Regions from separate parts of the Dendrosporobacter sp. 1207_IL3150 genome, predicted to be linked through region 1. Evidence: riboswitches for the same ligand, from Rfam matches in the RefSeq annotation. Region 1 holds a riboswitch; the other holds the start of a gene.
The links. A riboswitch is a leader RNA that binds a small molecule or an ion and turns the genes downstream of it on or off. The one in region 1 is predicted to bind thiamine pyrophosphate.
Positions count from the first base shown of each region.

Region 2: another riboswitch for thiamine pyrophosphate. It lies ahead of thiS (sulfur carrier protein ThiS); the one in region 1 lies ahead of thiC (phosphomethylpyrimidine synthase ThiC).

Region 1 is NZ_JBAIYU010000031.1:121,335-126,047, forward strand. Features, by position in the region: gene V6C17_RS14695 (N-acetylmuramoyl-L-alanine amidase) at 55-1,581, shown strand; gene V6C17_RS14700 (GerMN domain-containing protein) at 1,581-2,150, shown strand; TPP riboswitch at 2,209-2,308, shown strand; gene thiC (phosphomethylpyrimidine synthase ThiC) at 2,492-3,793, shown strand; gene thiL (thiamine-phosphate kinase) at 3,939-4,713, shown strand, end outside.
Region 2 is NZ_JBAIYU010000017.1:115,488-120,200, forward strand. Features, by position in the region: tRNA gene V6C17_RS09590 (tRNA-Val) at 1-42, shown strand, start outside; gene V6C17_RS09595 (tRNA (adenine(22)-N(1))-methyltransferase) at 152-841, shown strand; gene V6C17_RS09600 (Nif3-like dinuclear metal center hexameric protein) at 832-1,953, shown strand; TPP riboswitch at 2,029-2,135, shown strand; gene thiS (sulfur carrier protein ThiS) at 2,187-2,387, shown strand; gene V6C17_RS09610 (thiazole synthase) at 2,392-3,162, shown strand; gene thiH (2-iminoacetate synthase ThiH) at 3,155-4,285, shown strand; gene thiF (sulfur carrier protein ThiS adenylyltransferase ThiF) at 4,286-4,713, shown strand, end outside.

The DNA.
Region 1 (4,713 bases):
AGGTGTTGGCGTATAAGTACTAGGATAGTTACTTTACTTTTATTAGTTTTCCTAATGATTCCACAGATAGCATTGGCAGGTCTGCCTGAGTTAATTCCTGATGGCAAACCCGCGGTATCGATTCCTATAAATGTAGATAGTAATGGCCAATTTCAGTCTAGTCTTGGAAATAGACTTGAAATGACTAAGTTTAACTACGCTATACATACTGATCAAACTACAAAGGCCCAAATGCTTCGGTTAGTTATTGATGTATCAGGGCCGGTACAAGCTTCTTCAATTATCGGAAATACTAACACTCTAATAGTAAATGTGAAGGGTGCATCAGTTGGTAGTTTGCAAGAGGAATTTAAACTAGATGGAAATATAGCAGATTCAGCAAATATCAAACGGTTAGATGATTCAAACAGCCAGCTGATTGTAAACTTACCTTCGATGATTGCCGAAAGTGATTATCGTGTCTTTACCTTACCAAGTAATGAAGAAGCGAAAAGACCTTTTAGAGTAGTAATTGATATCAATAAGCCAACCGCATTAACTAAACCTCCTGTAAATATAGAGGCGAAGCCTGCTGCAGACTTATCAGCTAAGAAAAATGAAATAACAAAGGTCAATTATGCACTTTCGAATGATGCCCTTACTGGTTCTCAAAAACTTCGTTTAGTATTCGATATTTCAGGACAAGTTCAGGCTACAGCTAGTATGAGTGCAACACCTGATCCTTGCCTTACAGTTAATTTTAAAGGTGCATCTTTAGGGGACTTTAAAGATGCTATGACTTTAGACGGTAAGATAGCCAATGAGGTGAAGTTTTCGGCAATAAATGCTGAAAGCAGTAAAATAATGATTAACCTTCCGGCAATGCTTGAGGACAGCGAATATAAGGTGTTTACGTTGCCTAGCGATCCGAAAGCTAATAGGCCTTTTAGGGTAGTAGTTGATATTAATAAGCCAATTCCTCCTATCGAGTTTAATTTTAAACCCGGACTTAAAGGTAAGGTAATCGTCCTAGATCCTGGTCACGGAGGAAGTGACCCAGGGGCTATAGGCTTAAATAAGCTTAAGGAAAAAGAAGTTACGCTGCCTGTAGCAATAAAAGTTAAGGCTTTATTAGAGAAAGCCGGCGCTAAAGTTATTATGACAAGACAGGATGACCGTGATGTATTTGGGGCTGCTGCTACTGCAGTGGAGGAACTTAGCGCACGTACAAAAGTGGCAAACAGCATAAAAGCTGATCTGTTTTTGAGTATTCATGCCAATGCATTTGCTAATAGGAGCGTTGGTGGCACCTCTACGCATTATTATCAGAAATCAAGATATGATAAAATGCTGGCACAAAATATCCAAACTAGCCTTATTGAGGCCGGCGGTTTAGCAGATCGCGGTATTCAGACAGCAAATTTTTATGTAGTTAAACGTACTTTAATGCCAGCAGCATTACTCGAGTTGGCATTTATATCTAATCCAGAAGAGGAAAAACTATTAGGCTCTCCTACGTTTCAGCAGGAAATTGCCGAGGGTATTGTTGATGGAATAAATAATTTCTTCCGTCAGGCTGCTAGCAGAGGGGGTGCCAAGTAATGAAACTAAGACAAAACTATTTATTACTGCTGCTCCTTTTGATAGCTATGCTAATTACTGGCTGCAGTGAAAGTAATCAGCCTTCTCCAAATGTCCCGCCGGCTGCGAATGATAATTCTGGACAAGCAGATAAAAATTCGGCAGTTCCGGCTCAGAATATGATGAAGATAACAGTTTATCATGCCACGAAAGATGCTTCGAATTTAGTAGCTGAGGCGCATATAGTTCCCAATAATGATCATCCTGCAAAAACTGCTGTTGAGCTTTTAATCAGTGGAACTAAGCAGGCAGAACTGGTTTCCGCTATTCCTGCGGGAACTAAATTGCGCAGTATAAGAATAAAAGACCATACCGCATATGTTGATTTTAATGATAAACTCATAAAAAACAGCAGTGGCGGCTCAGCGGGAGAAATTCTATTAGTGGGAGCGATAGTAAACACTCTTACTGAGTTCCCTGATATTCAGAAGGTTCAAATATTAGTTGATGGCAAAAAAGTAGATACAATTAACGGGCATCTAGATACAAGTGAACCGCTCGGTAGATCAGAAAATATTATTAAAAAATGATTGTATTACCATAGGCAATTTGCTAAAATGGTAATGATAAAGAGTAAATTCATATTATACATTCCACTAGGGGAGCATATAGCTGAGAGGCCGCTTGGCCGACCCTTAGAACCTGATTACTGGCTAATACCAGCGTAGGGAAGTGGCCGAAAAGACTGTAAATATTAACAGCCGTTTAGCCATTCTTGGTTAAGCGGCTCTTATTTTATCCTAACAGAAGCATAGTTTTCTTAAAAGCAGGATAAATGGTAAGTATCGCCTTGCGCTGTTGCTAAGGCTAGACGCAAGCCGTGTTTTCTTTATCAGTAGTAAATCGCAGATTAATTAGGGGGGACTTTTTTATGGCAACTCAAATGCAGCTTGCACGACAAGGAAAAATCACTGATGCGATGCAGATTGTGGCAGAAAAAGAAGGTATAAACGTTGAGGTTATAAGGGAAAGAGTTGCAGAAGGCACAATAGCTATCTGTGCCAATGTAAACCATACCTCACTACAGCCTAGAGGCGTAGGTCTAGGACTTTCGACTAAAGTAAATGCTAATATCGGCACCTCAAGTGCCTTTCCTGATATTGAGCCAGAACTAGCTAAATTAGAAGTTGCTATTAAAGCTGGTGCAGATGCAGTTATGGATCTAAGTACCGGTGATAATATTGATATTTCACGTCGGGCAATTATTGAAAAATCGACTATCATTGTCGGTACTGTGCCTATTTATCAAGCTACAGTAGAAGCTATTAAATCACGTGGCTCTGTTATTGATATGACAGGTGACGATATGCTTCATGCAATCGAGCAGCAAGCTAAAGACGGTGCTGATTTCATGACCATTCATTGTGGTGTAACACAAGGTGTTATTGCTCGCCTGCGTCAACAGGGTAGAGTAACCGACGTAGTAAGCCGTGGCGGTTCCTTTATAACTGGCTGGATGCTGCATAATGGTAAAGAAAACCCACTATATGAGCGTTATGATGAAATTCTCGACATATGTGCTCGCTATGATTCAACAATAAGCTTAGGGGATGGTCTAAGACCAGGGTGCCTAGCTGATGCTACCGATCGTGCTCAATTACAAGAACTTTTGGTTTTAGGGGAATTAGTAGATCGAGCATGGGCTAAAGGTGTTCAAGTTTTAGTCGAAGGCCCTGGTCATGTTCCTTACGACCAAATCGAAGCTAATATTAAATTACAAAAACAAATATGCAAAGGCGCTCCTTTCTATGTTTTAGGACCGCTGGTTACTGACGTTGCACCAGGTTATGATCATATCACATCTGCAATAGGAGGCACGCTTGCAGCAGCCGCAGGTGCTGATTTCCTCTGCTATGTAACACCAGCTGAACATCTAGGGTTACCGACAGTTGATGATGTTCGCGAGGGTATCATGGCGTCTAGGATTGCCGCTCATGCTGCTGATATTGTAAAAGGAGTCAAAGGAGCTCGCGAATGGGATTTAAAAATGGCTAAAGCCCGTAAAGCTCTAGATTGGGATAAGCAAATCGAATTAGCTATTGATCCAGAAAAAGCAGCGCGTTATCGGCAAGAACGAAATCCAGGTGGAGCAGAAGCCTGCTCAATGTGCGGTAATTATTGTGCGATGAAAATTGTTGGTGAATATTTAGGTAAACCAATCGAACAATGCTAAATGGTTACGCAGCCCTAGTGAAAACTAGTGGCTGCTTTTATTTTTTTCGATGTGTGGCATACTACGAATGCAGGAAATACTAGTATAAGCAAGAAAAGAAATTACGTAAAGCTTGTGGAACACGTACATGAATTGGGTGGTATTAATGGAACTAAAACAATTAGGCGAATTCGGTCTTATTGACCTACTAAAAGAGAACACGATTATCGATCCAGCTTCTGTTATTCTTGGTATTGGGGATGATGCTGCAGTTTTGCTGCCGACTCCGCGTCAGTTACAATTATTATCAACCGATATGCTGGTAGAAAACGTTCATTTTGACTTAAACACGACAACACCCTATCAACTTGGTTACAAGGCTATTGCTGTTAATTTAAGCGATATTGCCGCTATGGGGGGGGCTCCAAAGCATTTAGTTATATCAATAGCAATCCCCAATACGATATCAGCGGATTTTGTTTTGAATTTATATAAAGGTATGAAAGAGATATGCCGGCAATTTAAAGTAAATATAGTTGGCGGGGACACTGTAGCCAGCAAAAATGGTCTTGTTATAAATGTTGCAGTAATAGGTGAAGTTGAACCAGCTCAATTACAAAGACGATCTGGCGCTAGGCCTGGTGATTTTGTTGTTGTTACAGGTATGCTTGGAAATTCTGCAGCTGGGTTGGACCTACTTACAAAGGGTAACTGGGAAGAACTTGATTTTGCTTGGCCATTAGTAACTAGCCATCTCACTCCGAAGCCTCAGGTATGCGCTGGAAGAGTTATAGCAGCATATTCTAACAGCATGGATGATATAAGCGACGGATTAGCAAGTGAGGCAAATGAAATAGCTAAAGCTAGCAATGTTGGCCTTAGACTGTTTTCTCAAAAGATCCCAATAGCGACAGAAGTATATCAAGCTGCAGGCTTTCTAA
Region 2 (4,713 bases), on a different contig from region 1:
ACAAGCAGGATGTCGGCAGTTCGATCCTGTCATCGCCCACCATTGAAATTAAATGCAAAGCATATGCTTTGCATTTTTTTATATAATTTAGAAATTCTATTTTAAAGATACATAACTACTGGCTATAGAATCAAAACAATGGGGTGGAATTTTGAAACTAGGTGAAAGACTTACTGCAGTTGCATCACTAATACCAAAAAACACAGTAATGGCAGATATTGGTACAGACCATGCATATTTACCGATTTACTTATTAAAGAGCAATATTATTAGATCAGCAGTGGCAGGAGAGGTTAATAAAGGACCTTACCATGCAGCTAAGGAAACTATAGAGTATTATGGGGCTGTAAACGACGTTTCATTAAGGCTTGGGGATGGACTAGATGTAATTAGGCCCAACGAGGTTGATGTTGTTGTTATTGCAGGTATGGGTGGAGGTACTATTGTCGATATTCTCGAAAAATCTCCGGAAACAGCTAAGTCGCTGCAGCAAATTATTTTACAGCCAATGAACGCTTCGGCAACATTGCGTAAATGGTTAGTTGAAAATGGCTGGTTTATTGCTGATGAACTATTAGTTAAGGAAGATGAGAGGTTGTATGAAATTATTAGTGCAAAACAAGGGAAACAAATTGAGATAGAACCAATATTATTTGATATAGGCCCGGTGTTGTGGTCGAGCCGTTCGGTTTTACTAAAGGAACATATTGAAAATCTTATTTTGCAAGCTAAGAGAATATTAAAGGAAATGGATGCAAGTGAGCAGGCCAAGAAATCTGAAAAATATCAACAGTATGCGCAAAAAATAAGAGAGTTGGAGATGAAGTTAGAATGCCTGTAAAATGCCAAGTCATTATGGATGCTATTGACAAGTTAGCACCGCGTTATTTAGCAGAAGACTGGGATAACGTAGGTTTGCTGATAGGCAGTCCAGCTCAAGTTGTTGACAATATTTTAGTTAGTTTAGATATAACAGAAGATGTTATTGAAAAGGCTGTAGAAAAAGGCGTCAACTTGATTATCTCACATCATCCGTTAATTTTTAAACCGCTTGCACATCTGCGAACAGATAATCCACAAGGAAGGATTATTGCCAGATTATTAAAAAACGATATTGCTGTATTTGCAGCACATACTAACTTAGATACTGCAGCAGGAGGAGTAAATGATATACTGGCACAGAGGCTAAGTTTGCAGGGGATAGAAATGCTTACCTCGAGTTTCTCAGAGCGTTTAGTGAAACTAGCAGTATTCGTTCCTAAAGATTATATAGAAGAGGTACGTAACGCAATAACTGAGGCTGGTGCAGGTTATATCGGAAACTACAGTCATTGTACATTTTATACAGAAGGTATAGGGACTTTTCTGCCGTTAGAGGGAACCTCGCCGTTTATTGGTGAAAAAGGTAAGTTAGAATTTGTACAGGAGTTAAGGTTAGAAACTGTTTTTCCTGAGAGGATAAGCAAACGGATAATAAAAGCCATGTTAAGAAGTCATCCTTACGAAGAGGTTGCTTATGATGTCTATCCTTTGCATAATGCAGGCAAGGAACTGGGGTTGGGGAGAATTGGCAAGCTTGTTTCAACTAAAACATTAGAAGAACTTACGCTAGAAGTTAAAAAGATATTAAATATCGAATGGGTAAGGGTGGTTGGCGACCCAGGGAAAACTGTAAACAAAGTAGCTGTTTGTGGTGGTAGTGGAGCCGGGTTAATTAAAAGAGCAGCTTTTATGGGAGCAGATGTACTTATTACTGGTGATGTAAAATATCACGAAGCCCAAGAAGCGTTATCTTTAGGTGTGTCTCTGATTGATGCGGGCCATTTTGCAACTGAAATACCTGTTGTTGATAGTATAGTAGAACATCTAGAAAAAAGTGCATCAGCAGGTAAGTGGGATATTCGTATATTTGCCGATAGTTTTAGTAAGGATATTTTTACTTTCGTAAAATAGCCAAAATTTGTTGACGACTGAAATATTAAATTATACAATAATAGCAATATTAGCTTTAGATACTCATGAAATTAATATTGATACCGAGGGAGCTCATGTTATGGGCTGAGAGTGGACTATAAGCACCTGACCTCTAACCTGATCGGGATAATGCCCGCGTAGGAAGGTAATTAAGCAATGCGCGCCTGAACCTATTCGGGAGCGTATTTATTTTTTTTAAGGGGTTGAATGAGTTGGAAATTAGCATTAATGGAAAAAAGGTTTACCTAGAGAGTGGTCTTACCTTAGCAAAATACCTGTTGCAAGAGGGTTTTAATCCTGACCACATTATTGTTGAATATAACCACGAAATTATTAGAAAAGACTGCTGGGATGGAATCGTTCTTAATCAAGATGATAATCTGGAAATTTTAAGTTTTGTTGGAGGAGGTTGATGTTATGAATGATGTATTGAGAATTGGTGGACATGAATTATCTAGCAGGTTATTTTTAGGTACAGGTAAGTTTTCTTCAAATAAGATTATTCCTCAGGTGGTTGAAGCTTCAGGATCTGAGGTTGTTACCGTTGCTTTAAGAAGAGTTGATCCTGAGTATAAGGACGAAAATATTGCTTCATTTATACCAAAGAACTGTATATTAATGCCGAACACTTCCGGTGCCCGTAATGCTCAAGAGGCAATCAGAATAGCCAGGTTGGCAAAGGCAGCAGGTTGTGGTAACTGGATAAAGATTGAAGTTATTTCAGATAACAGATACTTACTTCCTGATAACTATGAGACTATAAAGGCTACTGAAGTTCTAGCGGCTGAAGGTTTTGTTGTCCTTCCGTATATGAGTCCAGACCTAATGGCAGCCAAGCATATGGTGGATGCTGGAGCGTCGGCAGTTATGCCATTAGGAGCACCAATAGGCACTAATAGAGGATTAAAAACAAAAGAATTAGTAAGAATTTTAATTGAGGAAATATCAGTCCCGATTATTGTAGATGCTGGTATTGGCCGGCCATCCGAAGCTGCAGAAGCTATGGAGATGGGGGCTGCAGCGGTCTTGGTTAATACAGCAGTCGCAACTGCTAATGATCCAATTGCCATGGCTCGTGCTTTTGGCATGGCCGTTCAAGCTGGCAGAACAGCTTATTTAGCTGGTCCTGGAGCAACAAAGGATTATGCGAGTGCATCGTCACCTTTGACTGGGTTTTTACATGAATAAAGAATTTGCAAGGGATGAGGTTATGTCGTTTATTAATGCATTGGAACAATATGAAAAGTTCAATTATGACGAGTTTTTTGCCAGGCTTACCGACAATGATATTCAAAGAATTATTGATAAAAACCGCCTAACTATATTGGATTACCTTGCTTTGTTATCACCTTGTGCAGAAAAGCATTTAGAGGCAATGGCGCAGAAAGCCAGAAAACTGACTATACAGCATTTTGGCAAAACCATGCTTTTATACACACCGATGTATTTGGCTAACCATTGTATTAATCAGTGTCTGTACTGTGGATTTAACGTAAAAAATAAACTTCCACGTAAAAAACTTACCATGGATGAGGTCGATTCAGAAGCGAAAATTATTGCCGATAGTGGGTTGAAACATCTGCTTATTTTAACAGGTGAATCACCAAAAGAATCGCCTGTTTCATATATCATTGACAGTGTTAAGATACTTAGAAAACACTTTACGTGTATTGGGATGGAAGTTTATCCTTTATCTACAGAAGAATACAAAGATTCAGTCGAGGCAGGTATTGATGGTTTAACGATATATCAAGAAGTCTATGATAGGGATATATATTCCGAGCTTCATCCGGCTGGTCCTAAGAGAGATTATCAGTATCGCCTAGATGCTCCTGAAAGGGCATGCCAGGCTGGAGTGCGTACTGTTAACATAGGAGCTTTATTGGGTTTGAATAACTGGCGCACTGAAGCGTTTTTAACAGGATTGCATGCAGATTATCTCCAGCAAAAGTATCCAGAAGTTGAAGTGAGTATTTCGCCACCGCGCATGCGGCCGCATTTAGGTGGGTATCCTCCTAAAGTGATTGTAAGTGATAAAAACTTGGTACAGTATATAGTTGCATATAGATTATTTATGCCGCGCGGGGGTATTACCGTTTCAACTCGTGAGAGTGGTGATCTGCGTAACCATTTAGTGAACCTTGGTGTAACGAAAATGTCGGCAGGAGTATGCACTGCTGTAGGCGGCCGTGTTGAAAAAGAAAACGTTGGCCAATTTGAGATATCTGACAGTCGAAGTGTATCTGAAATGGCTAATATGCTATATGAAAATGGCTATCAGCCGTTATACAAAGATTGGCAGGTGCTATAAATGAATGAATTTATTAATGCACTTGAACGATATTTACCGGCGGATAAACTGAGTATAATTCAAACTAAGAAAATCGGCATTGCAGGAGCCGGGGGTCTTGGATCTAACTGTGCTCAGATGCTTGTGCGCAGTGGTTTTATGAGTTTTTTGGTAGCTGATTTTGATGTGATTGAATACAGTAATCTAAATCGGCAGTTTTACTTTGCGGACCAGGTTGGCAAATATAAAGTCGAGGTATTAAGAGAAAACCTTAGGCGAGTTAATAAAGACTTAATGATTGAAACTATTACAGATAAAATAGATGAATCTAACGTAGAGAAAATTTTTGCTGATTGTGATATTATAGTTGAAGCTTTTGATAAAGCTGTTTATAAAAAACTTATTGTTGAGACTTATTTGAAAACCGATAAGTTCCTAGTATCAGCTTC